Regions from separate parts of the Bacillus sp. FSL K6-3431 genome, predicted to be linked through region 2. Evidence: riboswitches for the same ligand, from Rfam matches in the RefSeq annotation. Region 2 holds a riboswitch; the other holds the start of a gene.

Region 1 (15,844 bases), 3.2 Mb from region 2:
GGATAGATCGTCACACCATGCGATGATTTTTTCTGATATGTAACTGTCAATAGTGCCGAATCCGTTTTGTTCGTAGAAAAGAAAGACTGCTGACAAATCATTTTGCGGAGCTTCTTCTACTACTACTGTTTTAAGTCCTTTAGTTCTTAGTTCTTTATTAACCTTCTTATTTATGGTGTCAGCCTGTCGTTTTGGCATCGTATCGTTCGTGTCATTTTCAGCGTTCTGTTCGTAGTTGCTCGGGTCTTGATAAACGTTGTAGTTGCATATGGTTACGACTAATCCCTTCGTTGTCTTCGTTGTTTCTATCATCGGTTTGCTGTCGTATCCTTCGTCCGGTTCTTCGTCAACATTTCGTAACCACTCTAAAATGTTAAACATTTGGGATTTTGTGGGTTTTTCAACACGATAACCAACCTTATGGCTACAGGCTTCAATTAACTCTGGGATAGATACAATCACTTGTCCTCTATCTAAATTCTTGTAAGGTTTGTACTGTGCCCTCATAAGGAGGTACATCCAAACCTTTAAATAGATAGGTGGCTTCTGCTTCTCCCATATCTCGCTTTCTACCATTTTTCTCGATGTCAGGATGTACCCACCTGGATTTTTGGGCCCATGCCACATAAATCACCTCAATTTCGTTTACATATTGCAAATCTATTTTTTATTTTTAATACTTCATAATCTGGATAACGCGACATATAATCTAGTACAAGCTGTTTAAGTTGGGCTTTATCTTGCGCCTTCTCCCAGATCCACGCTGGAAGAAGGACGCTTGATGTATTATTCAAAAGGTATCTCGCCTTGCATTTCATCAAAATCAATATTTTCGAAGTCTATATCTGCTGCAGATGGATTCTCCGGCTCTACTGGAGGTTCATCTTGAACTTCTGTATATTTCAGCTTCAACCACTTCTTCTTTCTTTCGTGTCGGCTTCTTAACGGGTTGAAGTTCAACCATTCTTTTAAGTCCAGTCAATTGCTGAAGGTTTAATGCGCTAACAGATCCACCAAAATTCTTTTGTGCCATCTCTTGTATAGCTTCAGAATCAAAATTTAAACGAATCATCACGCTGTTAAAAGAAAAAGAATAAAGAACAAAGAAATAGGCAACTTCCTGTTCAAAATCGAACAAGAAGTTACCTATTTTTGTTTGAAAAATAATTACGAATTTAAAAACGTAAGTTTTTCAGTGCCCTCGTATTGTTCCTGAGTCATCTTATTTAAATTCCATTGATAACGATGCGAATTATATTTGAAAATACAGGGGTCAATCCGCTGTTTCAATTCCTCGAGGTTATGACAGCCTGCGAAATCAACTTCATTTGACTGGTAACTAATGAAAAATGGTTTTCTTTTACGGAAACAGACAAGGAAGTATGCATACTCGATGCCATAATAAGTTGATATAACTGACATTACGGACACCTTTTACAGATAAAGTAAAGGGGAAAAAACTACTTAATTGCTATATTGAACCCTTTTCAATAATGAACGTAATCAAAGCTATATGGCAAAGGGAAATAGATAGAATATATTTGTGACTATAACCATGACTGTTAGATGAAAAAGATGTGACCGTAAAATGATAACTATTGGTTAACTATATATTTATGTATAATTTATCAAATTTTCCAGAGATAAGAACTAAGCATCCTATAATAATGGTCATTACCCAGAATTAAGTTTCCAAATAACAGTTCTTGGTTGCCTTTTGAAGATAATGATATAAGAGAATACTTTGAGGGAATTAGCTGTACCTTTTGATACTACTGGTTTGGGTAGACTATTTTAGAGTAGAGAATACCACCTCAAAAAACGCACAAAAGATACGGCTAAATTTTATATTAAAGAACTCATTGGAATGTTCTGTTTCTTTCCATTGTGATCTTTAAGCTGTTTTAAAGAGTGTGGAAATAATCTAGTAAAATCATATGCTTCTTCCTATTGATTCTACTTCTAAAATGTGTTCATTTTAGAAGGTCATTAGCCGTCCTCAAAAAGAAGTAGGAGCATAAAGTAAACTAACGGAAAAACAAGCACAAATTTCGTGAACTCTTCAATAATCTCTGTAAACTTTCCATTGAAAGGAGTGAGTATAAATGGCTATTGTCAAACCTTTTGTGACTGCCAGAAGATTCAGTGCCACAGCAGGTAGCGGAACAGGTACAGGTGCTACGTATAATATTCTTGCAACAGCATTCACTGATGACGTTGGTGTAGCTGCTACAGTTTTTCCAACAGCACCTGCATATTATAATCTTTATGTTAATGCTATGATTCAAACAGCTGATACTTCGACAGTTAGTACTACAGTAATCACAATTCCAGATGGTGACACACTTGATCCAGCGACTCCAATTGTAGTTGAATTTGTTGTAAACTAATCATATTTCGTGCAAATGCTGACATTCTATTTTCAGCATTTGTTTATTGTATAACCAACATAACAAGAACATACGGAACCTTTTATAATTACCCAATAATTCTAACAAACTGAAGAATGATGGGACTTCCTGCTTCAGGAACATCACCGGAAATAAATATAAGCTTTCCAGATTTAACCGTATATTGATTTTGTGGCTGTAACATACCATTAATAAAAAGATTAATGAAAGAAACTGTTGCAGGATCTAAAATACCTTGGCTCCCGTATTCTGTTAATTCATCTTCATTAGTATAAACCGATTTTATTCCGTCTGATACGGCATAGTATTGGTAATTATCTACTTTGAGAATTCCTTGATTTGTACATTGAAAGGGCACTTTTATATTAATTGTAGAGGGTGATCTTACCCAGTCATAGACCTTAGGAATAGTAACAATATGCTTTTTGTTCTTATAGGAAGCCATTCATATCACGCAACGTTTTTTCAAAGTAATCTTATCTAAATTACAAAATTCATTCCATTTATCTAACAACATTATGTTATCCTTCTTTCTTATTCATAGAGTTGTTGTTATTAGTAAATGCAAACAACATAAAAAAGGACACTGATATAAGCCTATTTAACAATATGTCTGAACAAATGGACTTGTTCGAGTTTATTAAGCTAATTAATATATAATAAGAAACAAACTATATTAGGTTCCAATTGTTTACGTTTTTTGTTTAGTAAAATTTTTCGGATTTAAGAACCATCTGTTCAACAAAATGGAGAAAGCTCTGTAAGCTGTCAACGCATTTTGGGACGTATGTGAATATACCAAACATTCAGTATTAACGAAACAGAGAGCAGGAGGTTTCGTCTGGAATAATTAGCTCGTCCAGCCATTTAAGCCTCAATTATTTTACAATACAATAAAAAACACCTCATATGAGATGCCTATTTGATGTATATAAACATAACGCTTTTACTTACACCTTTTCTCAAGCTATATAGAAATGAGCCATTACAAGAATAAAAGCCATACCAACTTTAATAGTCATTCCAACACCATCCTATTCCTATCATTGTTATTCAAAAATTGAACATATGAATTAAGAAATCAGTTGATGAGAACGTGTGTCTATTAATGATAGTAATACGTGTCTTCAAATTCATGCTCATCTTCATCCTCATCTTCATCCTCATCTTCTTCATCTAATTCCGAATGGTCTTCATAGAAAAAGGGTATTTCAGATTCTGATTTGTCCTTGAATAACATAAAGAACTTTCTTAACATCAAAAACACCTCCCCCTCATATTTTCACCTTACAAATACAATGTATCATCCTTGTGTTAAGCTCCTTTGAAGTCTTTGTAAAAGTTGTGTTTAGAAAAAAATCCTTATTTGGCTCGACTTCATGCATTAATTTATCATTAACATAATAGCTAACCTTTAAACCGGTCGAGTTATTGATTATCAGTTCCTTTAATTTTCTTTATTTCTTCTATCCTTATCGCATTTATTAATAAGCAAGCGACTGTTTTATAGATTTTTTTCTTAATACTGTTTATAATGGTTATATGGAAAGGAGTCGATATCAATGTATGAAGAAGCAACAATTACAGATCAAGTACAGGTAGTATTAGATAAATTGCGCCCCTTCCTGCTTCGTGACGGTGGAGACTGCGAACTAGTGGATGTAGATGACGGAATTGTAAAATTGCGCCTACTAGGAGCTTGTGGAACTTGCCCGAGCTCAACGATTACGTTAAAAGCGGGAATCGAACGTGCACTAGTTGAAGAAGTACCAGGTATTGTCGAAGTAGAACAAGTATTTTAATGAATTACAATCGCGATCCAATTTTGGATCGCTTTTTTATTGTCTAGCTACAGTGCCTAACGACTAGGAAACTTCAGGATTCTTCCTACAATAAGTCAACATCGAATCGCTTCCTTCGTGTCCTTTATCTCGGGGCCCACACATGTGGGTCACATCGGTGTTGCCACAGGACGTGGCGATCTTAACCGATGATCCACTTTTTGTACGTCGCTTAACACGCACTTTCGTTTTTCTTATAGCCAATCAATTATTGGCAATTTCCTTTTATCAGCACCAGCTATCTCATAAAAGTTCTTGAGAAATAATTCATATTCTGTTGAATCCCTGATATAGCGACGTATTTTTTCCTCTAGTTGCTTTTGTTTCCACTCGGAATCAGCGATGTAATATTCCTCGATACAGGAAAAATAATGAAGTGGAAATAAAAGCCTTGCATATATAAGCCGCCAAGATAACTCAGATAGTGGGCCTATCGACAAATATCCTTGAAAAAACTTCTGCATTTCTGGTTGAAATGACCTCGTATGCCGAAAATAACAATCTCTGACCCATTCAGCAATATCTCTTCCTCCATGATCAAATACCCAATCAAATGGATTTCTAACTTCAAATGTTCCTGACCATAGATCATCATCGAAGCGTTCATGACAAACAGTTCCTCGTTCAGCATACTGTGTCGTTATATCTAACTCTGTGTCAGTCACGTATTGAATGGCATTTTCGCAGAGCCCAAGATAATAAGGAAAAGATTCAATAAAAAGTTTTCCAAATTCCTCATCTGGCTTTTCCTGTTTCACTGAATGCCATACCTTTTCTAGCTGATCCAATCTTTTTATCCAATATTCTTTCCAATCTCCCATTCTGCTCATTGATGTAATATTAAATTGTATACCCTTTCCACGCTCATGAAACTTTGCAAGCATTCTTCCTATATTTTTTCCGGATTTGGACGCCAAATTCCTATTTTTCAACAGGACATAATCTTGCTTTTCATGTGTAATGATAAATTTCCCTTCAGTTTCAGCTACAAAACTTGAGACTTTTATATCTCCATACTTTGCTAAATGGATTGATATCTCATATAATTCAATTAATGTATCCTGTTCTATGTGTGTAACAGGGACAATAGTATATAATGAATCGTTCTGAACATAGCGAGTCCAACGCCCATCTTTAATCGATGACTCAGGTTTCACCTTATAGTATTTTTCCAAAATTTCCAAAGACACTTTAATCCCTCCCACTCAATAATATGTATGAAGTAAAAGAGTTAATCATGAGCAACAATAAATCTAAAAATAGACAATCAATTCAGAAAAGGGTGAAAAACATGGAAGAAGAAAGAGTTATTAGTGAAGTAGAAAAAACAGCACGTCATTTGTTGAAAGAACGAGGAGTAACGATCGAAGATATCGGAGAGCTTGTTATGTATTTACAAAAAAAGTATCATACGGGATTAACAATAGATCAATGCACATACAATATTGATCGTGTACTTAAGAAAAGAGAAGTTCAAAACGCCATTTTAACTGGGATTCAACTAGATATATTGGCTGAGAACGGAAAACTTGAAGAACCTTTACAATCCATTATTGCGAGCGATGAAGGCTTATATGGGGTCGATGAAATTCTTGCATTTTCGATTGTCAATGTATATGGGTCCATCGGATTTACAAATTACGGATTTATCGACAAACAAAAACCGGGTATTTTGGAGCGTCTGAATGATCATTCCACTGGTAAATGTCATACATTCCTTGACGATATTGTTGGCGCTATCGCAGCCGCTGCCTCTAGCAGATTGGCCCATAGTATGAAAGGTGCTGAATAAAGAAAAGAACAACGTTCAACAAAGAAACAGGCCTAGTATCATTTAGGCCTGTTTCTAGATATGCCAATCTTCCAATGACTGAAGTGTATACGTTGGCTGAACATCCTTATTTTCTAGATGCTCTTTCATTGTTACTCCCGTATGCACAAGTAATGTATCCATACTAATTCCAATTCCCGCCATTATATCGGTATCGTAATTATCACCAACCATCAGGGTCTCTTCTTTTCGCATTCCTAATTGCACAAGTGCTTGTTCCATAATAATTGAATATGGTTTGCCAATGAATGTTGGCATAGTTTCTGTCGATACAGAAATAACAGATGTGATAGCGCCATTCCCCGGCATTAACCCTCTTTCTGTTGGCAAGGCTATATCTCCATTCGTAGAAATAAATTTTGCCCCTTCCCTAACTGCAAGACAAGCTTTTGTTAATTTCTCATAATTAATTTCCCTGTCAATCCCAACAACTACTACATTTGGTTGATCATTAGTAATTATTATATTTTTTTCGAGTAATGCCTCTTTAAGTCCCTCTTCCCCAATCATAAAAACACGTGGATCTGGGATCGTATCCGCGATATAAGTCGCAGTAGCCATCGCTGTAGTAATGATATGACTAGCAGTGGCTTCAATACTAAAGCCACTTAAATGATCTACAACTTGTTCAGCTGTTTTAGAAGAATTATTTGTCACATACAAATATGGAATATGATTATCATCAAGCTTACGAACAAAAGCGATTGCTCCCTTAATAGCTTCAGATCCTCTATACATCGTCCCATCAAGATCAATTAAATATCCTTTATACTTTTTCACTTGGTTCCCCCTAATTTCAAAAAAAAAACTAATCAGTTTCTGAATGCAGAAACTGGTCCGAGTTCATTCACTAAATATGTACGGATACATGTTGGGAATTGCTCAAGCATATTCATTTTGGTCGTCAAAACATCTAATAAAACCTGATGTTCTACATTGGTATATTGCTGCACAAGCATCTTCCTGTAGGAAATTATTGCCTTCAAAACAGATTCTAATTCGGCATTTATCACTTTTTCATCCATAAGAATATCCACGATATCTTCATAACTGCCTGGGTCACGCATGATGAAACCATCTATCATTGCATTTCCAGTATCAAGTACAGCCTCAATTAACGTCGTAGCTAAACGTTCTAGCGCTAATTTCTCCAATTCTGAATCCCATGTTTTATTATTTTTAATGAGCTCAAGCTGTTTCTCCATATAAATTAATATTTCCTCAATTTTATCGCGATCAACAAAATACATATGTCCTACCTCCATTTGGATCTATCTCTTCTATCTTACCAAAAAAAATGATATATGGCTTTATAGGTATTTTCCGAATGCTTTTCATCATAAAGGGACAATCTACCTTTAAAAGGTGGTTAACCAAAATGAATAAGCATGATAAAAATAAAGAAATCCACTACACGGATATGTCCAATGTTGAAACTGATAGGAATTATATTATTCCTGAAGAATTTCCTGAAGGAGGATACGGGGCAACAAAAGGTGAAAATACACCTGTTGAGAACAAATCTACTCCTTGGGAAGAAGGACAACGGTCATACAGTGCTTACAACTATGAATTTAAATCTATGCACGAGAACAAACCTAGAAATTTCCCTGGAGCTCATCCTACACATGATAATCCAGACGAAGAAATTGAGCCACCATATCAAAATAGTTGAAGTGTAGACTGGAGATGATCATCTCCAGCCTACAGTATTCATTCGTTTTAAAATCATTTTTCCACTTTCTTCATAACGAAGTAAGCACATCCAAAGTTACAATACTCATACAGATATTCTGTTAAAGTGCCTATTTTTGTATCGAATGAAGCTTTTTGATTTTGGTCCGAAAAAAAACCTTTTAAACGTAATTGACCATATCCCCAGTCACCAACAATATAATCATATTTCGATAATATATCGCTGTATCTTTCACGAATGGCTTCTTCGTTAAATCCGTCACGGAACTCATTAACCAATTCATACTGTTGATTATTAATTACCATCATTTTTCCTTCACCCACTTCTTTTCTTTCTTCCTAATATAAATTATAGCCTATCAACCAACATTTTCTAAGTAGAAAATTAATTTTCTTGTGCACCCTATGTACAGAGGGAGGTGTCCATCCATGAAAATAAGATGGGTTGTCATATTGTGTATGATTGTAGCATTATTAAGCGCATGTGGCACAACTGATGATAAAAGAGATCTTACTAAAAATACGAAAGATGTAGAAGATCATAATGAATTATATCATAATGATCAATTTGGATTTGTTCGCCAAGTAAAAAACTCTACACAAAATGATACTGATAACAAAATAGGAATAAGGCCAATAGATAGAGAAGACACAGCCGACACTATAAGTAAAATGGCTGTTAGACTAAATAATGTCGAAGATGTCAATGTGCTTGTAACTGATCAAGAAGTATTAGTTTCCTATCTAATTAATGACGATGGGAAAGACATTCGTTTTGAAACAGCAGACCAAGTAAAAAAAACGGCAGCAAGTGTAGTTCCACGCTGGTACCATGTATACGTAACAGATGATCCAGCATTATCACAAGATGTCAGAAATATCGCATCAATGACATCCACCATTAGCGATAAAGACAATACAGTTAGAAAAACAGTAAAATTAATGCTTGAACGTTCTCCTCAAGGAAGAACATTAGGTAACGGTGAAAATGCAAATGGCGAAACAGCCGATCAGATCAATCCTGAATTAGAAAAAACTAATTACCAGCAACAATTCGATCGAAATCAAAAGCGTCCTTAATCAGGACTCAGATAAGACAGTGGCTACAGGTTTGGGAACATCGGCGACAAATAAAAAGCGTAGGATCAAGTAGCTAATAGTACTCCCCCGCCTATGTGTCAACGCCGATGTTACCTTTCATATAGTGGCCGAAAAGAGGTGAATTTTCTGTGCACAAATTGTTGCTAGCTTTACTCCTGTTCTTATTTTTTCCATGGCAAGTTAATGCAGTATCATTAACAGACGCTGAAATATTGGAGAAAAGGATCACTTTATATAAAAAGACAGAAGCTACGTCACAAATTCCTTGGTATTATATAGCCGCTATCGATCAATTTGAGCGAAGTATTCGCCATGTACGCAATGATTTGCCAAAACCTGATGGATTTACTGGTTATTATATAACTCCAGAACAATGGGTAGGTCCTACAAATCCTAATCCACAAGACGAAAATTTACTTTCAATTGGACTATTTGGCGGCAAAGGACAGGACGGAGATGGGGACGGGAAAGCGAATAAAGATAATGATGAAGATTTACTTTATACACTTGCAACATATATTTCCCAATACGGGGTGAATGATCAATCATTTCGGATTGCGTTATGGGATTATTATCAACGAGATAAAACGGTCAACGCGATTATGACAAATGTAAAGTTATTTAAGACATTCAATCGGATCGATTTAATCGAAAAAGCCTTTCCCATCCCGAAATCTCATCATTATTCGTATAATAATACGTGGGGAGCTGGAAGAGGCTGGGGTGGCCGAAGAATCCATGAAGGCACGGATATTTTCGCTAGTTATGGCACGCCCGTTTACGCTGTTGCTTATGGAGTCGTTGAATTAAAAGGGTGGAATAAATTTGGAGGTTGGCGCATCGGCATCCGTGATATAAACAATACGTACCATTACTACGCTCACTTAAATGGTTATGCTAAAGATATAAACATTGGAGATACTGTAGAGCCTGGTACAGTAATCGGAAGCGTTGGAAGCTCTGGCTATGGTCCACCAGGCACATCTGGTAAATTCCCGCCACATCTTCACTTCGGTATGTATAAAGACAACGGAATCAATGAATGGTCTTTTGATCCTTACCCACATTTAAAAAACTGGGAACGTAGTAAAAATTAGATAGAAGGAGCTGTCCGATAAGTATGAAAATCGGTAAAACGGCTTTCTACTAATTTTTCATCTTGCTCTGATTAAAAAAAAGTGTAAGTTGATTGGAGTGGGGGCGTTCAATTGACCTTGGGAGTGCCTTTTTCGCAGTGAGCGGAAATCGGTAGATGTTCAATTTACCTTAGTCCTGCTTTTTTCGCTAGGAGGGGCAATCGGGAGGCGTTCGATTTACCTTAGTCCTGCTTTTTTCGCTAGGAGGGGCAATCGGTAGACATTCGATTTACCTTGGTCCTGCTTTTTTCGCAGGGAGGGCAATCGGGAGACGTTCGATTTACCTTAGTCCTGCTTTTTTGCAGGGAGGGGCAATCGAAGTGCGTCCAATGACCAGGTCGTGCCTTTTTCGTGATGAGGATAAAGAGGGGCTCCTAAAAAGCCATTATATGACTTTTTGGACACCCCTCCTTTTTTTCAATACATATCATTTTGTTGACATTTCACTTTACATTTCAAGTTGTTTCTTTTTATTTTTTTCCATCACTGCTGTAAAAATTACTAACAGCAGTATGATTGTTAGCAGACCAAATACAGTGCTGCCCGACATTCCCAGTACTACATAGCCAATCCCCGAAATCACTGCAGCAGTTACGGCATATGGAAGTTGTGTAAGTACATGATCCATATGATTACAACCTGCACCTGTCGAAGAAAGAATCGTTGTATCTGATATTGGTGAACAATGGTCGCCAAACACAGAACCGGCTAGCACAGCAGCCATTGCAGGCAATAATAATGATATATCAGTGACAGCAATTATTTGTCCTGCAATCGGTAATAAAATACCAAATGCCCCCCAAGATGTTCCTGTAGAAAAGGCCATTAATCCTGCACCGAAAAATAAAACTACTGGTAGAAATATTGGATTTAATTGAGATTTTTCAACAAGGCTAGCCAAATATATACCTGTCCCTAACTCATCAATGAGGGAACTAATTGCCCATGCGAAAAGTAAAATAAGCACAGCAGGCACCATTGATTGGACACCTACCTTTAAACCAGTAACAATATATTTTGATTCCAAAGATTTATGTTTTATTTGTTGACGGAAAAATAAAGCGATAGTTACAACTAAACCGAATAACCCACCATATAAAAGCGCCGCAGAGACATCGGCATTAGCGAATATATCCATAATAGATGCTTTACCTTCTGTTTCTTTTAACCCGCTCCAAATGATAGCGCCAACCGTTCCAATAAAAAGTGCCGCAATCGGCCACAGTAAATCCCCCACTGCTCCCTTTTCACTGACAGGCAGGTTTTCTTTCACTTCACCTGGAATCGCTTTGTCTGGGTCGTATGGGGTACCTGTGGCTATTGTCCGTTCCTCATGTACCTTCATGCTGCCAAAATCAATATTTCGAATCGCGATAATAAAAACAAGTGCTAATGCTGTCCATACGTATAAATTCATTGGAATCATTTGAAGAAAGGCAGACAATGGTGAAATGTCGGTAATGTTGTGGGTAACAAACACAGTACCAATAATCCCAATAATAAACGCGCCCCAGCTTGAAATAGGTGCTACAACACAGACTGGCGCGGAAGTTGAGTCAATAATATAAGCAAGCTTTGCTCGTGATACACGATGACGATCCGTTATTGGACGCGCAACCTGACCAACTGCTAAAGCATTAAAATAATCATCGATAAAAATGATAATCCCAAACACTGCAGCTAATACTTGTGCTCCAGCCCTACTTTTTACCTTTGTCATCGCCCATTCTCCAAAAGCTCGGCTTCCACCTGCAATATTAATAAGCGTTGTAATTGCTCCTAAAATAAATAAAAATAAAACAATATAAATATTCCATGTGTTCAAACTACCATTTTCAATAAAAATCCCTTTAATTGTTTTCCATAATGTGGATACAGCACTAATAGGACTTCCCTTTTCCAAAAGCAAGGCTGATGTTATAATCCCTGTTCCTAGGGAGAGTAAAACTCTTTTTGTTATGATGACCATTACAATCGCCAAAAGTGGCGGAAGTAATGAAAAAATTGAATTCTCCATTTTTCCTCCTATTGTTTAGAGGAGCCGCAGACAGATTTAAACACACAAAAAGAGCAATGATAGAGATCTACCATTACTCTTGTAATGTACAGGTACTCCATCGTGATCTGTAGCTCCCCATTTTGATTCGTTTAACAAAATCAAATAATGAGAGTGGTACTCTTATTTAGAGCAACACCAACGATCACGTATTGACATACATTCTCGCTTCGGCAAAAGAACCTTTCAGCTATGATCATAGTTGTCATCCTCACGCAGCTTACTGATTTATTTTGCACCTCTACCCCATCCGATTTGATAAGGTTTGATTCATTTATAATTCTAATATAACATTTTTCCAGCATACTAGCAATTTACTCCGGTTTAGTTGGCATTTGGATGGATGGTCCAGTATTACCACTTCCATTATAAAATTGTGGAACCGCTCCTTCCAAGACTCCAATTGCGATTGGAATACTTTGCGTCACCTTCGTCATTGTTGATTCAAAAGGAATAATAATTTGCACATGTACCACGATTTGTATAGATACTACAATAAAAGCACTATTAATTCCATACGGTTCCATATCATAATCTATATTCGTTTGTACATCTCCGATCGCCGTAAATTTGATTGGAATTCGTGGTCCCAGATTTCCAAGTAACACATTATTCGTTGCTTGCCCAAGTGGAACGGAATATACAATCCCATCATCTTCGGCAGTTTTATCCATGTCTATTTCTATATTCGCTTCAGCTTCCAACGCTTGTAGATTTCCCCTTTCCGCTTCCTTTAAGTTAGCTTGCACAAGGGTTTCGATATCTGACTTAATCCGTGAGATAATAACAGTATCAAAATTCGTCGATGTTCCTCCCGCACCATTCGGTACTGTTTCCGTTACTTCTTTTATATCCTTCACATTTGGGACAACTTCCTTTACAGCATTATTGATCACCATTGGCGCGATTTTTCTCGTCTGTGATTCGGCATACCTGACCAATGTCGGCTTAATACCTTTATTTACGATCCACAGCCCTGCGGCCGTAGAGAATATAAAAAATACCAATGATAGCAATAAGACATAACGGAACGGCAAAGGCCCGCGCCGTGTCCTTCGAGCGCGAAATACTGCCAATAAAATCCCCCCTTAACAGCTAATATATGCTGATAAGAGGGGATTTAGCGCTACAAAGTGAAACATCTATCTAGACTTATTACTGTTTCCACGATTAAAGTACATAATGTTCATTTAATTTACCATTTTAAGCAATGCATCTTTTCCTTTCATACCAACCTTAATCCCCAACTTTTCAGCTGCCTTTGTAACTGATTCCAAAGGTGCTTCCAATAACTGATCTATCGTCCTAACTCCCAATGCTCTTCCCGCGATAATCTCACGATCCGCAAGTAAACGATTAAGCAATCCCACATCTAATGCACCACACATTATATATCCATTATCATTAGATACAGTAAGCAATGTCGTCTTTGGCAAGCTTACTGAAGTGGCAATAAAGGTGAACCCACCGATGTTAATCGGAACAACTGAAACCATCTTATTCACTCCTTCCAATATTCATATGTATGAATATTGGAATCAATAGTTTACTGATTATGATCCATAAAGTTTTTTCAATTTCCATTCCATTACATCACGAAGGAACTCTGGCATATAATATTGCTTCATTTCCGAACGTTGCATTTCTGGAAAAAACTTTCCAAATGTAAACATATCAATTGTACCAAGCTTATAAATCCTTTCAGGATCCAGTGGTTTTCCCGCAATTTCCACTTCAAGCTTGCTACGATTTATTTCAATTCCATAATAAATAAATTTACCCATTACACTTCCACGAAAACCAAGACCTTTTACTTCTAACGATGGCCAATGATCACTCTCTGCATGCAATAGAATTTCTTTAAGCTCCGCACCTGTCAGTTCAACGGTACACGGATTGATCGGATGTGGAAGCATTTGGTGTAGGTCATATTTTGTTATTTCCCCTTTTTTTAAGGGCGCTAAAACAAGTCCTGAGTTGATGAGCGTACAATCAGCATTACACCACTCGTGTATCGCTTCACATAAAATCTGCGGAGTTGGCGATGGAATTGTCCAATCAAAAGCCAATGTTTCAGGAATTACAGCAACTTCTGTATTTAATTGTTCTTTACCGATCTGAGCGTATGATTGTATTTTATTTTCTTCATTATTAGATGGTGGCAGGTTGGATGTTTTAATGAGACTTGCTTTCACTTTTACGTTTGTCCTTTGTTTTTCCTCCACCTTAACATAGCCTACATATTGCCCATATTTTCCAGCTGCAGCAAGTGTCGTGCGATTTATTTGTTTCCCCATATGTAAAATATGATGTGTATGCCCGCCTAATATTAAATCGATGTTTGGATGAAGTTCTGCTATTTTCTCGTCATCATAAATGCCCAAATGTGATAATAAAATAATGATATCCGTCTTCTCTTTCAATTTGTTCAATTGAATATCTAATTCCGTCAATGGTTCTGATAGATCCCAGCCAAGCTGCTCATATAATTTCCGATAATAAGCGGTTATTGCTGTGACACCAATTCTTGTACCTTGTTTTGTTTCATATATTTGATAGGGTAAAACCCAGTCTGGCCTCTCCCTATTCAGATAATATAAATTTGCTACAATTACATCAAAGTTCGAAGCATTGTATAATTCATCTAAAGCATTGTGTGGCAACGTGATTCCTTCATTATTACCAATCGTTACAGCTGTATATCCTACATCATTCAACAACCCCACATTACCTTTTCCCATAGTCGCTTCTGTAAACGGATGCCACCGATCAGCAAAATCTCCAATGTCAAAAATGAAAACATCTTCCCCCATTGCTTCATGATGAGCTTTTCGCTCTTTTAAATAGTCAGCTATTCTTGGCCAGTTTTCAAAATGGCTATGAAGATCATTTGTATGGTATATATGAATTACTTCCTTCTCTTTCATTTATACACTTCCTATCGGTATCAACAATTCTAATTAACTGTACAGTTTTTTACTAAGACTGAATAAATACCCTACTTTATTTTGCTCGGATGCATCTAAAATAAATTGAGCTGTTTTGCAGCAAGGCCATCGTACTCTATACCCAGTAAATCAATTAGTTGTTTTGCATTATTCGCTGCATCTCCGCCAGAGTTATTATTGAACATAACAAAAATATCTTCTGTTTCTTTTTGGATTTTAAGCAAGTTCTCTTTCCATTCAAGGAGCTCCACCTTATTATACCGATATAAATAGCGAACTTCACGCCAATTTTTTCCGTTAGGCTTCATCCATGCCGCTATATTGCGGCCGTGCATGCGGACAAGCGTTTTTGTTTTATTTGTAGGAGTTAATACCGTTGGAACTGAACCTATCCCAGCCTGTGGTTCGTCACAAATACTATGAATCCAGTTCTCTTCCTCCATAAATCTTAATGTACTTGATTTGTAACGGGGATAAAACCATGTCTGGTTACGAAATTCTAATGCAAGCGGAATATCGCCCATCTTCTCTCGACAATAACGTAAATAGCTCACATTTTCCTTTGTACAATCGAACCACGGAGGAAATTGGAACAGCACCATTGCTAACTTTCCGCTCTTTATATATGGATCTAACGATTGATTAAATGCTGAAAACATTTCTTCCTTTGTAGAATAAGGAATCTCACTCCGCTGGTGTCCTGTCATTCCTTGATAGGCCTTTACGACAAAGTGAAATTCCGGCGGAGTGTCTTTAATCCACTTTATTACATTTTTTTCAGGTTGAATGGCATAGAAGGAAGTATCTACTTCAACTGTAGGAAAA
Region 2 (15,844 bases):
TTCATTTTTTATATTACTACTTTGGTAAAGTAAATGTAGCTTTTTTTCCTTTAGATATATCTTTTGCTTCTTGATTTTTTATTGGACCGATTTCAAACTCAAAAGCTTTATCTTTCCAAATTTTTTCATATTGTTCTTGATCTAATACGAATATTTGCAACAATTCACCTGATTCGCCATCTTTAATGAGGTCATCATAACGGAAGTTAAGTAACATCCCCTCATTAAGCAAGTATTGAGAGCCATCATTAACTGTTAATTTAGAACTCATTGACGACAACCCAATATCATCTGTTCCTTTATTATCTAAATTCATTTTAATAGTTAGTAAGACTAGCCCATTAGTAAAGGATGAAAAGCGTGGCGCTTCTTCCGAATTTGGAGTGAATTCTGTAAACTGATATCCTTCCAATTTAACATCAACATCTCCTAATTTTTCACTTTTATTGATTCCATTCTTTTCCTTTAGCATCTTCTTTGTTCCCATATCTTCCCTTGTAGCTCGATCTTGGTAAAAAGCTTGATTGTCTGCTACTTTTGCGGCGCCGGCTTCATTCAAGCTTAATGTAAATTTACCCTCTTTACCAAAATTAGAATTAACGTCACCTTTTTCAGCATGTGGTTTAGGGACTTCAACTACTACTGTTGACAAATCTAAAATTTTACCTAAATCGTCTTTGCCAAATGGATAAGCAAAATAGCCTGTTACTGATTCCCCTGCTTTTATTAAATAATCATTTGGAGGTGATAATTTTTCTGATAATTGATCTTCCTGTGGAAGTAGATATCTATAATTATTATATGCTTTTTGGGCACCAGTAAAGGACATATAGAAAGCAGGCATATAATATGCATCTTTATCTAGGTCACTTTTCACTGTGTATTTAGCAATAATGACACCGCCATCTGTTTGATCATTGAATGGAATATTAAAATCAGTGTGAAAGTCATTTAATTCTACTAATACATAAGAGTCCAAAGAAACTGATATCCCTTCCATAACATGTACTTGTGGTTGGGCATTTTCATAAAGAACTTTTGCCGTTCCTTCCGTTTCTTTTTCCATATATGTAATTAATCCTGAAAAGTCATTTGAGGAATTATCCCCTGTATTACTTTGTTCTTTGACTTCCTCTTCTGCCTCTTCTTTTTCTACTGCTACTTGGTCTGTCTCTTCTTCAGTTTTCTTTTTTTCCACCTCACTATTTTCTTCTGACTGGCTTGTAGATGCGTCTTTATTCGTTTCTTTGGTACTTTTACCACATGCACTAACGATTAATGCAGCTAACAGCATAGTGGTAAATAACATGAAAAACCTTTTTGTCATTTTGCAACCTCCGATTTTTTCAAACTCATATTAGATTAACATAATTTACTACCTTTGAAAATCAGCATAAAGATGCATAAAGATGCATCAAGACTCATTAAGTCCTCTCCAAAACTCATCTAAGTAGTTCTAAATTACCAGTATATTAGATTCATTAAATTTACATGTAATGTGTATTTTTGTTTATATATTATTATTGTAGAAAAATACGTTGATACAACCATGCAAGCTTTGCTCTATCTAGGAAGTTTAACATCACCTTCCGTGATTCCATCTAACCATATTTACAAGTTTGTTTCTTTCTGCTACACAAGTCTGATGTATTTCAATTATTTTTCAAACAAACAAACCGGCCCTCCAATTAGGACAGCCGGTTTTGCTTTTATAACTTTAATTCGCCCATGCGCAGCAATTCTACGACAGCTTGAGATCTTCCCTTGACTCCGAGCTTTTGCATGGCGTTTGATATATGATTTCGAACTGTCTTTTCACTTATAAACAGTTCTTTAGCAATATCTTTTGTTGTTTTATCTTGTACCAACAGTTCAAATACTTCTTTTTCTCTCTTTGTGAGCAGCGGTTTGTGAGTGTATTCATTCTCCTTCAACTATTGTAACCCTCCTTGCCTTCGCCAGCTTTAAACCGCGGGATGGGTATTTTGATTGTCACCTTATCATATGTGAATTGTTTTATGTAAGTGACATGATGAGGGGTACAATTAGTTAATTAGGCAAAAAAGTTAATTTTTTTTGATCATCATTGTAATTTTTCTTTCATTTCTCTCGTCCACGGCTCGCCCTTTCCGTTTTTTTTCGAATATTGGACCATTCTTCCACGCCCAGTAAAACAAACCGATCCGTCTTCCTTGACTCCCATATAATGAAGATCAACAGATGTTGTGCCTACTTTCATTGATTTCACGTATACTTTCAAGTTTTCTCCAAAATAAACTTGCATATGAAAATCACATTGTAGATCTGCTACAACAGGGATTGTATCATTATCGAGGTTTAACCAGTTATCCATAAAACCAAGGTGTTTGAAATACTCGATCCTTGCCTCTTCAAAATAAACAAACGGCACGGTATTATTCATATGACCAAACATATCAGTTTCAGAAAAGCGAACTTTTATTTCATGGAAAAATGTAAATTCACTTTTCCATGACGCCATATCTTTAATATATGTTATAAGCTTCAATTTCTTCACTCCTTATTAAATGAATGGTTACTCATTCTTTTAATATATCATATATCGCGCACGTCAAAAAGAGGATCTGCCTTAAAGGCAGATCCTCTTTTTCAACTAACTTCCAGTTTCCAAAAGAAAAATGTTTCTTTAGTCGAGAAGGTTAGTCCACCATATGATCGCTTCCGAAGAAGTTTTTAAACATTTGTATGTTTGTTGCACGGTTCATTGATGCGATTGAAGTTGTAAGTGGAATGCCTTTAGGACATACTTCCACACAGTTTTGTGAGTTTCCACAGTTAGAAATACCGCCATCACTCATTAATGCTTCTAAGCGTTCGTCTTTATTCATCGCACCCGTTGGGTGCGCATTATATAAACGAACAAGGGATAGGAATGCAGGTCCAATAAACTCAGATTGGCTATTTACATTTGGGCATGCTTCCAGACAAACGCCACATGTCATACATTTTGATAATTCATATGCCCATTGACGTTTTCTTTCTGGCATCCGTGGTCCTGGCCCAAGATCGTACGTTCCATCGATTGGAATCCATGCTTTGATGCGTTTTAAGGAATCAAACATTCTGCTTCTGTCGATTACAAGATCACGCACAACAGGGAATGTAGCCATCGGTGCAAGGCGAATAGGCTGTTCTAGTTTATCGACAAGCGCTGTGCAAGATTGACGTGGTTTTCCATTTATGTTCATCGAACACGCTCCACATACTTCCTCAAGACAGTTCATATCCCAATTAACCGGAGTAGTCTTTTTCCCTTCTGCATTGATCGGGTTACGACGAATTTCCATTAAAGCCGAAATTACATTCATGTTCGGACGATAGTCTAGTGTGAATGATTCATCATATGGCTGTGATTCAGGGTTATCTTGACGAGTTATGATAAAGGTAACTTTTTTATTTTCACTCATCCTTATTTCTCCTCTTTCTGTTTAGAATAGTCGCGTTTACGAGGCTTAATAAGGGATACATCCACATCTTCATAACTGAATTCTGGAGAATTCGTAACCGGATTATATGTCGCCATCGTTGTTTTCAAGAATTCTTCATCATTTCGCTCAGGATAATCTGGCTTGTAGTGAGCTCCACGACTCTCATTACGATTTAAAGCACCGATAGTGATGACACGCGCTAATTGAAGCATATGCCATAATTGTCTAGTGAACGTAGCCCCTTGGTTACTCCAGTTAGCTGTATCATTAATGTTAATATTTTTATAGCGCTCTATTAACTCAACAATTTTATCGTCTGTTTGTTGCAATTTATCATTATAACGAACAACAGTTACATTGTTTGTCATCCATTCGCCTAATTCTTTGTGAAGAACATACGCATTTTCGGTACCATCAAGTGACATGATGTCTGCCCATTTTTCTTGTTCTTTTTTAGCTGCATCGTCAAACAATGAAGATGGTAAGGCATCTGCACTTATCTCAAGACCATCAATATATTTAACAGCTTCAGGTCCAGCGACCATTCCGCCATAAATAGCTGAAAGTAGTGAGTTAGCACCTAAGCGATTCGCCCCATGTTGTGAATAATCACATTCTCCAGCGGCAAACAGTCCTGGAATACTCGTATGTTGATCAAAATCAACCCACAAACCACCCATTGAATAATGGACCGCAGGGAAAATCTTCATTGGAACTTTACGCGGGTCATCACCTGTAAATTTCTCATAGATTTCGATGATACCACCAAGTTTCACGTCAAGCTCATGTGGATCTTTATGAGATAGATCAAGATATACCATGTTTTCTCCGTTAATACCAAGCTTCATATTGACACAAACATCAAAAATTTCCCGTGTTGCAATGTCACGAGGTACAAGGTTACCATATGCTGGATATTTTTCCTCAAGGAAATACCATGGTTTTCCGTCTTTATAAGTCCAAACTCGTCCACCTTCACCACGTGCAGATTCACTCATTAAGCGAAGTTTATCATCTCCAGGAATGGCCGTTGGATGGATTTGGATAAACTCTCCGTTTGCATACGCTGCACCTTGTTGATATACGATGGATGCAGCTGCACCTGTATTGATAACTGAATTTGTTGATTTCCCAAAAATAATACCTGGTCCACCTGATGCCATAATAACGGCGTCTGCAGGGAACGATTTAATTTCCATAGACGTTAAATTTTGTGCAACAATTCCACGACAATTACCTTCATCATCTTTGATAATACCAAGGAATTCCCATCCCTCATATTTACTAACAAGACCTGCAACTTCATGGCGACGTACTTGCTCATCAAGTGCATATAAAAGTTGCTGTCCTGTGGTTGCACCTGCATATGCCGTTCTGTGATGCTGTGTTCCACCGAAACGACGGAAATCTAGCAATCCTTCAGGTGTTCTGTTAAACATAACACCCATACGGTCTAGCAAGTTAATAATTCCTGGTGCAGCATCGCACATTGCTTTAACTGGTGGTTGGTTTGCTAAAAAGTCTCCACCGTATACTGTATCGTCAAAATGGATGGAAGGAGAGTCTCCTTCACCCTTTGTATTTACAGCTCCGTTAATTCCGCCCTGCGCACAGACAGAATGGGATCGTTTCACAGGTACTAATGAAAAAAGGTCAACTTGTTTACCTTCTTCTGCGATTTTTATTGTAGCCATCAAGCCGGCTAATCCACCGCCGACCACGATGATTTTACCTTTGCTCATCGTGTGATTCACTCCTTTTTTTACCGATGTACTATCATTTGTTCAAATTATATCAATATTAGAAGAATAGATCTGGGTATACGAATGCAAATGCCGCACGGACACCAATAATTGAAATGATGACAAATACTCCAACCATTACCCAAGATGAAATACGTTGTGATTTAGGTGATTGCGTAATTCCCCATCTAACTAGGAATGACCAAAGACCATTTGATAGATGGAATGTAGCAGATAGAATACCGATTAAATATAAGATCAATACTAACGGGTTTGATAAAATATCTTCCATCATTTTAAAATTAACTTCTACACCAAAGAATGCCTTTTGAATACGAGTTTCCCATACATGCCATGCAATGAATGCCAATAAAAGCACGCCTGTATAACGTTGGATGGTAAACATCCAATTTCGAAAGTAACTTAGCTTGACTGGATTGTTTTTTGCAGTGAACGCGATATAAATTCCAAGAATTCCATGAAACAAAATTGGTATGTATATTACTGCAAATTCAAGGAAAATTACAAAAGGAAGATTTCCCATAAATGCCGAAGCATTATTAAATGCTTCTTCACCCTGCGTAGCAAAGTGATTAATGATTAAGTGCTGCACTACAAAAAGGCCCACCGGAATAACACCCAATAATGAGTGCAATCTGCGCCAATAAAATTCATTTTTCCCTGCCACAATTTCCCCCCCTTAATTGTTCAACCTCTATGCGGCAGTCAGTATAGAGTGAAAACCACTTAAATACCAAAACTGCATAAAGTATTTTTCATCAATTATGTGACATATCTATTCTACTCCTCACTATCAGAAGCGTCAAGGCAACGTTTACATATTTTATTATTGTTTTAATTACATTCTGAAAACTTTTCAGGTGGAATATTTATCACTTTTTTTTCTTTTCGCCCTGATTTTTGTATATAATAGGTGCATAAAGAAAGAGGGGAATTAATTGAAATCTTCCATAGAAAAAAAAGTTGCAACGCAAAATGATATAGATGAAAGCTATACTGTACCGATATTTGGCTATGAATTACTTCGGGATATTCTTATTCCTGATTTATTGGGCAAAGACACTCCTGAAATTACATATTGGTCAGGAAAACATTTGGCACGTAAGTTTCCTGTTCTTTCTAAAGAAGAAAGTGAATCTTTTTTTCAAGATGCTGGCTGGGGACAATTACGCCTGAGTAGCGAAAGTAAAAACGAAATGAAGTTTGAACTTAGTGGCGATATCGTGCAAAGAAGATTACAAATGTTAACCGATCCATCATTTCGTCTTGAAGCAGGCTTTATCGCTCAACAGGTACAAATCCAAAAACAAGTGATGACCGAAGCCTATGAAGAGATAGTTAAAAAGCAAAATATAGTTATCTTTACAGTTAGATGGGACCCAAAAGATCCGATTGAATAAGGTGTGCGTGTTCGAGAGGTAGCCGGTATCTGTACATGTTAGCGGGACTATACCATAATTAATTATATTTCCACTGTTGTAACAATTAACCAAAAGAGGTTGTCTCAAATTTTTATTCGAGACAACCTCTTTTACATTTGAGCTTTATTTTACTTCTTCCACTACCGCACCAAGATCGAACGCTTCATGTAATGTTTGCGCTGCAGAAGTCATTTTATCTTCTTCTACTACTGCTGATACTTTAATCTCCGATGTACTAACCATTTTAATTTGGATATTTTCATCTGCTAATACTTGGAACATATGAGCAGCAACACCAGGATTAGAGACCATACCCGAACCAACGATCGACACTTTCGCCAGACCTGCTTCATATTCAATACTTTCAAATCCAAGAGTCTCTTTTTGACTTTCAAGAATATCGACAGTAGCTTGGCGATCTTTATTTTTAATTGAAAAAGATAAATTTGTTTTATTTCCATCTATTTGACTTTGAATAATAATATCTACGTCTATTGCATTTTTAGCCAATACTGAAAAGATCGAAGACAAGCCTGTTATTTCATCTTTCAAACCAAAAATAGTCAGTCTTGTAATATCTTTCTCAAAAGCAACACCTCGAACGATTAAATTATTTTCCATGGATACTTCCTCCTTAATTACGGTTCCATCTTCATCTTCTGTGCTTGAACGTACTTCAAGCACTAGATTGTAATTTTTTGCAAATTCAACTGCACGCGGATGTAAAACGCCAGCTCCTAAATTAGCGAGTTCTAGCATTTCATCATATGAGACAACGGATAATTTACGAGCCTGGGATACATAGCGCGGGTCAGATGTATACACTCCTGTCACATCTGTACAAATAAGACAACGTTCAGCACCTAAAGCAGCTGCTAGAGCAACAGCAGTTGTATCTGATCCACCTCTACCCAGCGTTGTAATCTCTCCATCTTCTGTCACGCCTTGAAATCCTGCAGCAACAACTATTTTACCTTCTGCTAACTTTTCTTCGATAGGCTTTATTTTCACATCCACAATTCTTGCATTGGAATGAACTTGTTCTGTCACAATTCCAGCCTGCCAACCAGTGAAAGATACCGCAGGCATTCCCATTTCCGTAAGAGCCATAGATAAAAGCGAAATAGAAACCTGCTCTCCAGTAGTTAAAAGCATGTCCATTTCTCTATTGGCCGGGTTATCAGTAATCTGCCCTGCAAGATGTAGCAGTTGGTCTGTTGTTTTCCCCATTGCTGAAACAACCACTACCACTTCTTTTCCACTTTTCTTATAATTTGCAATTCGCTCCGCCGCTTGTTTAATTTTATCTGTGGTACTAAGCGATGAACCACCAAACTTGATAACAATTGTTCCCATTATCCTGCCCACTTTCTGAATGATATAAAAAAAGACAATGAGAGGTTAATCTCATTGCCTGTGAATCGCATAATTACACTCAATTCATTCACTAACATCATGAGATAGCCCTCCAAAACAGTATATATACTGTTTTGACAATCCTGCATTTCTTAAATCCAGGACCAGCGGAAAATAGTAAGGGTTTTTCTCCACTTCGGCAAACCATCCCTTTCAAAATCCTTCATTGAAGCCCGTACTTCTCTGGATCTTTACTCTTGAGGGTTGCACCTCTATCATTATTATTAATTTTCAATCATTATAGCATCTAGATTTAGAATTATCAACTTATTGTTCTAAGTTTTCCTTTAGTGCCTCCGCAATTTTAGTTGGCAAGCCCAGTTCTATAAAATCCTCTACCTCAGCTTCTTTCATTTTTTTCAATGAACCAAAATGGCGAAGTAGCTTTTTCTTTCTAACAGGTCCAATACCATCTATATCATCTAATGCTGACTGAAATGCTGACTTTCCTCGCAATTGCCTGTGGAAGGTAATTGCAAATCGATGGACTTCATCTTGAATTCTTTGTAATAAATAAAATTCCTGACTATTACGATCAAGTGGAATAATTTCAAGCGGATTACCAAATAGCAGCTGTGATGTACGATGCTTATCATCTTTTGCTAACCCGGCGACAGGAATATCTAAGCCAAGCTCGTCTTCGATAATTTCTTTTACCGTATCAATTTGACCTTTCCCACCATCAATCAGTATCAAATCAGGAAGCGGGAGTTTATCTCGTAACACTCTTGTATATCTTCTTCTTACAACTTCCCTCATTGACTCATAATCGTCAGGCCCTTTAACTGTTTTAATTTTGTATTTTCGGTATTCCTTTTTTTCTGGCTTCCCATTAATAAATACGACAAGGGCGGAAACGGGATTGGATCCTTGAATATTCGAGTTATCAAATGCCTCAATTCTATATGGAGTGTATATATCCATAGCATTTCCTAGTTTATCGATTGCATGGACAGTTCGCTCTTCATCACGTTCAATAAGAGAGAATTTCTCACCTAAAGAAATTTGTGCATTTTTACACGCTAGTTTAACTAATTCTTTTTTTTGACCCTTTTTTGGTTTTAGTACTTTAACTTGTAATAATTGTTCCGCTAACATTTCGTCAGCGGCTTCTGGTATTAATATCTCTTTCGGTTTAAAGTTTTCTGGAATGGAATAAAATTGCCCTAGATATGTGAGAAACTCTTCCGCTTTTTCACCATAAACAGGAAACAGTGACACCTCTCGCTCAATTAATTTTCCCTGTCGAATGAAAAATACCTGGACACACATCCACCCTTTATCCAACGCATATCCAAAAACATCTCGATCTGTAAAATCAGATGTCATCATTTTCTGTTTTTCCATCGTTGCCTCTATATGAGATATTTGATCACGATATTCTGATGCCCTTTCAAACTCGAGATTTTCAGAAGCCTCCAGCATCTTTTTCTGCAAATCCACTTTGATCGTCGAGTATCCACCATTTAGAAAACGAGTAATTTCATCCGTCATTTCTTTATATGTTTCTGTTTTCACTTCATATACACATGGAGCTAGACATTGTCCCAGATGATAATATAAACAAACTCGATCTGGTAGTGTCTGGCATTTCCTTAATGGATACAGCCGATCAAGCAGTTTTTTCGTTTCATTTGCTGAATGCGCATTCGGATATGGGCCAAAATATTTACCTTTATCTTTTTTTACTTTACGTGTAATAATTAGTTTTGGATGACGTTCATTCGTTAACTTTATATATGGATAGCTTTTATCATCTTTGAGCATGATATTGTATTTAGGATCATGCTTTTTAATCAAATTCATTTCTAAAATAAGTGCTTCAATATCTGAAGATGTAACGATATATTCAAAATCAACGATTTCACTAACAAGTCTCTGTGTTTTTGTATCATGTGAACCTGTAAAATAAGAACGTACCCGGTTTTTTAAAACTTTTGCCTTTCCAACATAAATAATCGTACCCTGCCGATCTTTCATTAAATAACAACCTGGTTGATCCGGCAAAATCTCTAATTTATGGCCGATTCTTTCATTCATAACCTCATCCCCTTGATAAGAAAAGCGAAAACGCTTGTTTTGCGACTATGTGGACATTGAACCTTGGCAAAATTCACCACGTCCTGAAGCGCCGGTGCCATTCTAAACATGGACATATTCTTTTTTATTGTATCATCTAATCCTTTTATTATTTAAAAAAATCCAGGCAATTTAGCCCGGATTTTAGATTCTTCTGTTACATATGTTTATTCAGTAACTCTGCAAGTTGATCTTTAGATTGAAAGCCAACTGCTTTGTCGACTTGCTCACCATCTTTAAAAACAACTAATGTTGGAATACTCATGATTCCATATTGACCTGCTGTTTCTTGGTTATCGTCAACATCTACTTTTACAATTTTTGCTTTTTCGCCCAATTCAGCGTCAAGTTCTTCAAGAACCGGTGCAATCATTTTACAAGGCCCACACCATGGAGCCCAAAAGTCTACTAATACGACACCTTCGCCAATTTCAGTAGCAAAGTCTAGGTCTGTTGCATGTATTATTGCCATTTAATTACCTCCTAAATATCAATCTGAAGCTAACGACAGTATATCATCAGGTGTGGAAACACGCTAATTATTTGCTTCATTTTTAATATACCCTATTAATAGCACATACTCAGTCTAATCTTTCAAGACGAAGCGGCTTTGATTTTGCGAAATTCTTCCGTTAACAAAGGAACAACTTCGAACAGATCAGCAACAATCCCATAATCTGCAACAGTGAATATTGATGCTTCAGGATCCTTGTTAATTGCCACAATTACTTTAGAGTTAGACATACCTGCTATATGCTGAATGGCACCGGAAATCCCACATGCAATGTATAGATCAGGCGTGACGACCTTCCCAGTTTGGCCTATTTGTAATGAGTAATCGCAATAATCTGCGTCACAAGCTCCACGTGATGCTCCAACAGCGCCACCGAGTACATCGGCTAGTGCTTGAAGAGGCTCGAAACCTTCTGCGCTTTTTACGCCACGCCCACCAGCGATGATCACTTTCGCTTCAGATAAATCCACACCTTCACTAGTCTTCCTTACAATGTCTTGAATAATTGTTCGTAAATCCTTGATATCAACTGATATGGATGCCACATCTCCGCTTCTTGAGTCATCTTTTCGCAGCGGTTCAATATTGTTTGGCCTAATTGTGATAAAAGTGGTACCTGCTAAAATTGCTTTCTTTTCAAAAGCTTTTCCCGAAAATATCGGTCTAATAAATACTAACTCTTCTCCATCTACTTCGATCGAAGTCACATCCGATATTAAACCACTATTTAATTTACTTGCAATTTTCGGTGATAAATCCTTTCCGAGTGCAGTGTGGCCAAATACGATGCCATCAGGTTTTTCTTGCTTTATGACAGCTAAAAATGCTTGAGAGAATCCATCTGAAGTATAATGTCCCAACTTTTCATTTTCTACAATGATCACGCGGTCTGCTCCGTAATGAATCATTTCTTCCGCGTTTGTTCGTGCTGAGTCACCGAGCAACACAGCTACCACTTCTCCATCACCAGCTATTTTTTTCCCCGCTGCAATTGCTTCAAAAGAGACATTTCTTAATGTTCCATCTCGCAATTCTCCCAATACAAGTAGTTTTTTCCCCATTTTATTACCTCCTATTCTTCCGAAAAAATTTGTTAAATTACGTGTTCAAAAAGGTGCCAAATTAGAAACAAGAAGTTCGAGGCGCGAGAAGGTTTTGAGGATCGGGCTTGCACACGATATGCTGACTTGTGTTGCTCACAGGACGTGAGCGATCTTAACAGAGGTTCCTCTTACCTTAACAGAGTTTCCTTTTCTTTAGTAGAAGTACCTAACCGCCAACGAAGAAATTCGCCGTTTATCATTTGGTAACTTTTTGAACATCCTCTTAAATTATTTTCGTTAACAAACCTGCCAGTTCCTTCACTTGTGTTTCTAGCTCGCCTTCCAGAATTCTACCGGCTTCTTTTGCAGGAGGTAGGAAAATGTCCATTGTTTTTGTTTTCGCTTCTACATCATCTTCATCTAAACCAAGATCATCTAGCTCCAATTCATTCAATGGCTTTTTCTTTGCTTTCATAATACCTGGAAGCGATGGATAACGAGGATCATTTAATCCCTGTTGAGCCGTTACAAGCAATGGAAGCGTTGTATGAATAATTTCAGAATCTCCTTCAACATCTCGCGTAACAGTTACTGTTTCACCTGAAATATTTAACTTTGTAATCGTAGTAATATAATTAATATCTAATATATCCGCTACCCTAGGCCCGACTTGTCCTGATCCACCGTCAATAGCGACATTGCCTGCAAGAATTAAATCTACCGCTTTATCTTTTAAATATTCACCGATAATCGTTGCAACCGTATATTGATCACATTCTTCCACGACATCTTCTATATTAATAATTACTGCTTTATCAGCACCCATCGCAAGTGCAGTTCGTAACTGCTTTTCAGCTTCTTCCTCACCAACCGTAAGTACAGTTACTTCCCCGCCGTGGTCATCCCGCACGCGAATCGCTTCCTCAATGGCATATTCATCATATGGGTTAATAATAAATTCAGCACCGTCTTCGTTAATTGAACCGCTTGAGATAGAAATCTTTTCTTCGGTATCAAATGTCCTTTTCATAATTACAAAGATATTCATCGATTTAACCTCCCAAAAATCTATTGTATAGGCGCTTGAATTCCCCAGAAAATTAGTTTGGTGCAACCTGGCCGAGTAGCTAGGAGCAGAAACTAATGAATGTTCAAAGTCACCAAATGATAAACGGCGGATTACTTTATTGCTCGGTTTCCTTGTTTCTAATTTGGCTTCCTTTTTGAACACGCACTGTTAATTTTTATTTCCCCGTAAATATTGGCTTTCTTTTTTCTATAAATGCCTGGATTCCTTCTTTACCATCATTAGAATCAAAGACAACTGCAAATTTCTCTGCTTCTTGTTTGACACCTTCATTAAATTGATCGGTTTTACTATATTGGAGCAATTCAATAACTGCTTTTACTGAAGCAGGACTTTTGTTTGCGATTATCCTTACCATTTCTTTTGCCTTTTTTAATAATTGATCTTCTGGATAGGCGTGGTTAGCAAGACCATACTGTACCGCTTCGACTCCCGTAATAGATTCGCTAGTTAATAGTAATTCTGCGGCTTTTGCTACACCTATAAGCCTAGGTAAACGTTGTGTCCCTGCAAATCCCGGGATTAAACCAAGCTGTAATTCTGGCAAACCGAGCTTAGCATCCTCACTAACAAGTCTTATGTGACAAGCCATTGCCAACTCAAGGCCACCTCCTAAAGCAGCTCCATGTATCGCAGCGATGACAGGCTTTGGATAGTTTTCAATTCTCTCAAAGGCCTTTTGTCCCCGTGCCGCTAATTCCGCAAATTCCTCACCACTTTTAATTTCCGTAAATTCTTTTATATCAGCACCTGCTGAGAAAAAACGTCCTTCTCCATGGATGAGAATGGCTCGAACCTGATCATCTTTTTTTAAGTCATCCATTACTTGTGAAATCCCACGAATCATGTCTGAAGAAAGTGCATTAGCTGGAGGACGATTAATCGTAAGAATTGCGATATCCTCTTCTTTAGAAATTGTTAAAAATGCCATTTACAACCCCTCCTGCTTTGGGTATACAATTATTATTTATTTTGATCCACAGCCACTTAGCATAAGATGAAACACCGCTGGAGCTAAAGCTACCAAATCATATTTTTGTTCATTCATTACCCATGAAGTCGCTGTTTCATCCATCGTTCCAAAAATCATTTGTCTACCAAGTCGAATATCTAAATCTGCTGCAAACTCATTATTTTCTTTGCCGTATTCGAGTATCTTATCAATTAAATGTAAGTACTCTTTTAAGACTTCATTAATTTTATGTCGTAATTCTTTATTGGATTGTCGCAATTCTAATTGAGTAACAGTTGCTAAATGATGATCTGCTGATAAAATTTGAAAATGTCTTTCCACCATTACGTATAACTTTTCTGCAGCAGTATTTTTCTCTGCTATCATTTCCTCGATTTTCTCCACAAACATTCCCATTTTCTCTCGAAAAACGGATATTAAAATATCTTCTTTGTTATCAAAATACAGATAAATTGTGCCATCAGCCACCCCTGCTTGTTTGGCTATTTTTGAAACCTGTGATTGATGATAACCATTTTCAGCAATAACGATCACGGCTGCATCAATAATTTGCTTATACTTTGGTTTATTTCTTTTCAACGACCTTCACCTACTACTTTAATAATATGAATATATTGAATGAATGATCACTCATTATTGATTTCATATTAAAACATGGATAGCTGGTCTGTCAAGCAAAGGCGGCTAAAAAGAATAGAGCCCATTTCGGCTCTAAAGATTTATCCGAGCTTCTTGTCGTCCGCCATTTTCTTTTTCTCTTCATCAATTAATACACGCCTTAAAATCTTACCTACTGCTGTCTTTGGCAATTCTTCGCGGAATTCATACACTTTCGGCACTTTATAGGCCGCCAAATACTTTCTTGCAAATGCATCAAGTTCTTCTTCCGTTACGCTTGCCCCTTCTTTAAGTACGATATATGCCTTAACTGTTTCACCACGGTATGGATCTGGCACTCCCGCTACGACCATTTCTTGTATGGCAGGATGTTCATAAAGTACCACTTCTATTTCACGCGGATAAATATTATATCCCCCAGCAATAATCATATCTTTCTTCCTATCGACGATATAAAAGAATCCCTCTTCGTCCATATAACCCATGTCACCTGTCAACAACCAACCATCTTTAAAAGTTGCAGCTGTATCCTCTGGCCTATTCCAGTACCCTTTCATGATCTGCGGACCTTTTACCGCAATTTCACCTATTTCCCCAGGTACTGCCGCTACTCCCGTTTCTGCTGAAATAATGATCGAATCTGTATCTGGCCAAGGTACGCCAATACTTCCTTTTGATCTCTTTTCTTCCCATAAAAAGTTTGCATGTGTAACTGGCGAAGATTCTGTTAGTCCATAACCTTCAACAAGCTTACCACCCGTGACCTTTTCAAACCCTTGCTGAACTTCGAATGGAAGTGGGGCAGAACCACTTAGACAGGATGTTACGGAAGTAAGATCATACTTTTTTAACTCTGGATGACTTAAGAGTCCAATATAAATGGTTGGTGCTCCAGGGAATATAGTAGGACGTAATTTATGAATTGCTTTTAACGTTGTTTCTACATCAAATTTTGGTACTAGGATCATTTTATACCCTTGCATAATCGCTAAAATCAAAACAGTCGTCATCCCATATACATGGAAAAACGGCAAAACACCAAGAATTTTTTCTTCTCCTTTTTTCGCCTTGTATAGCCATGCATCACAAGCTGTTGCATTGGCAACTAGGTTTTTATGAGTAAGCATGACACCTTTTGGGTATCCAGTTGTACCACCTGTATATTGTAGTAAGGCGAGATCATTTTCAAAGTCAAACTCTGTTTGTAGCGATTCTACTTTTCCTTCTGCCATCACTTTCTTAAATAAATGCTGGCTGCCTTCATGCTTGACGTTTACAACGACTCCAGATTGCCTTTTCTGAATAAATGGATAGATCATATTTTTAGGAAATGGTAAATAATCTTTGATAGCGGTTACAATGATGTTTTTGAGATTAGTATTTTTCATTGTTTTAGAAATACGAGGATATAACAGATCGAGTCCAATAATTGCTTCCGCGCCGGAATCTTTCATTTGATATTC

The links. Region 2 has a riboswitch for lysine ahead of MHB53_RS24335 (aspartate kinase). Riboswitches for the same ligand answer to the same signal wherever they lie in the genome.
Region 1: another riboswitch for lysine. It lies ahead of MHB53_RS10110 (Na+/H+ antiporter NhaC family protein); the one in region 2 lies ahead of MHB53_RS24335 (aspartate kinase).

The regions. Positions count from the first base shown of each region.
Region 1 is NZ_JBBOCT010000001.1:1,937,615-1,953,458, forward strand. It holds gene MHB53_RS10030 (DnaD domain-containing protein) at 1-507, opposite strand, end outside; gene MHB53_RS10035 (hypothetical protein) at 636-794, opposite strand; gene MHB53_RS10040 (hypothetical protein) at 787-912, opposite strand; gene MHB53_RS10045 (hypothetical protein) at 881-1,138, opposite strand; gene MHB53_RS26350 (IS3 family transposase) at 1,168-1,422, opposite strand; gene MHB53_RS10050 (DUF4183 domain-containing protein) at 2,106-2,390, shown strand; gene MHB53_RS10055 (DUF4183 domain-containing protein) at 2,479-2,856, opposite strand; gene MHB53_RS10060 (hypothetical protein) at 3,517-3,669, opposite strand; partial or broken gene MHB53_RS10065 (NifU family protein) at 3,954-4,213, shown strand; gene yutH (spore coat putative kinase YutH) at 4,447-5,442, opposite strand; gene MHB53_RS10075 (phosphatidylglycerophosphatase A family protein) at 5,544-6,044, shown strand; gene MHB53_RS10080 (TIGR01457 family HAD-type hydrolase) at 6,099-6,863, opposite strand; gene MHB53_RS10085 (DUF86 domain-containing protein) at 6,896-7,333, opposite strand; gene MHB53_RS10090 (cytosolic protein) at 7,462-7,758, shown strand; gene MHB53_RS10095 (YutD family protein) at 7,812-8,087, opposite strand; gene MHB53_RS10100 (YhcN/YlaJ family sporulation lipoprotein) at 8,208-8,858, shown strand; gene MHB53_RS10105 (M23 family metallopeptidase) at 9,017-9,976, shown strand; gene MHB53_RS10110 (Na+/H+ antiporter NhaC family protein) at 10,464-12,032, opposite strand; lysine riboswitch at 12,135-12,323, opposite strand; gene yunB (sporulation protein YunB) at 12,386-13,147, opposite strand; gene MHB53_RS10120 (YunC family protein) at 13,262-13,567, opposite strand; gene MHB53_RS10125 (bifunctional metallophosphatase/5'-nucleotidase) at 13,625-14,998, opposite strand; gene MHB53_RS10130 (DUF72 domain-containing protein) at 15,094-15,844, opposite strand, start outside.
Region 2 is NZ_JBBOCT010000001.1:5,101,511-5,117,354, reverse strand. It holds gene MHB53_RS24370 (DUF5068 domain-containing protein) at 17-1,327, opposite strand; gene MHB53_RS24365 (helix-turn-helix domain-containing protein) at 1,710-1,934, opposite strand; gene MHB53_RS24360 (acyl-CoA thioesterase) at 2,084-2,527, opposite strand; gene sdhB (succinate dehydrogenase iron-sulfur subunit) at 2,679-3,446, opposite strand; gene sdhA (succinate dehydrogenase flavoprotein subunit) at 3,449-5,209, opposite strand; gene MHB53_RS24345 (succinate dehydrogenase cytochrome b558 subunit) at 5,268-5,897, opposite strand; gene MHB53_RS24340 (YslB family protein) at 6,169-6,630, shown strand; gene MHB53_RS24335 (aspartate kinase) at 6,775-8,007, opposite strand; lysine riboswitch at 8,105-8,290, opposite strand; gene uvrC (excinuclease ABC subunit UvrC) at 8,335-10,107, opposite strand; gene trxA (thioredoxin) at 10,304-10,618, opposite strand; gene MHB53_RS24320 (electron transfer flavoprotein subunit alpha/FixB family protein) at 10,741-11,721, opposite strand; gene MHB53_RS24315 (electron transfer flavoprotein subunit beta/FixA family protein) at 11,987-12,751, opposite strand; gene MHB53_RS24310 (enoyl-CoA hydratase) at 12,948-13,721, opposite strand; gene MHB53_RS24305 (TetR/AcrR family transcriptional regulator) at 13,758-14,342, opposite strand; gene MHB53_RS24300 (AMP-binding protein) at 14,483-15,844, opposite strand, start outside.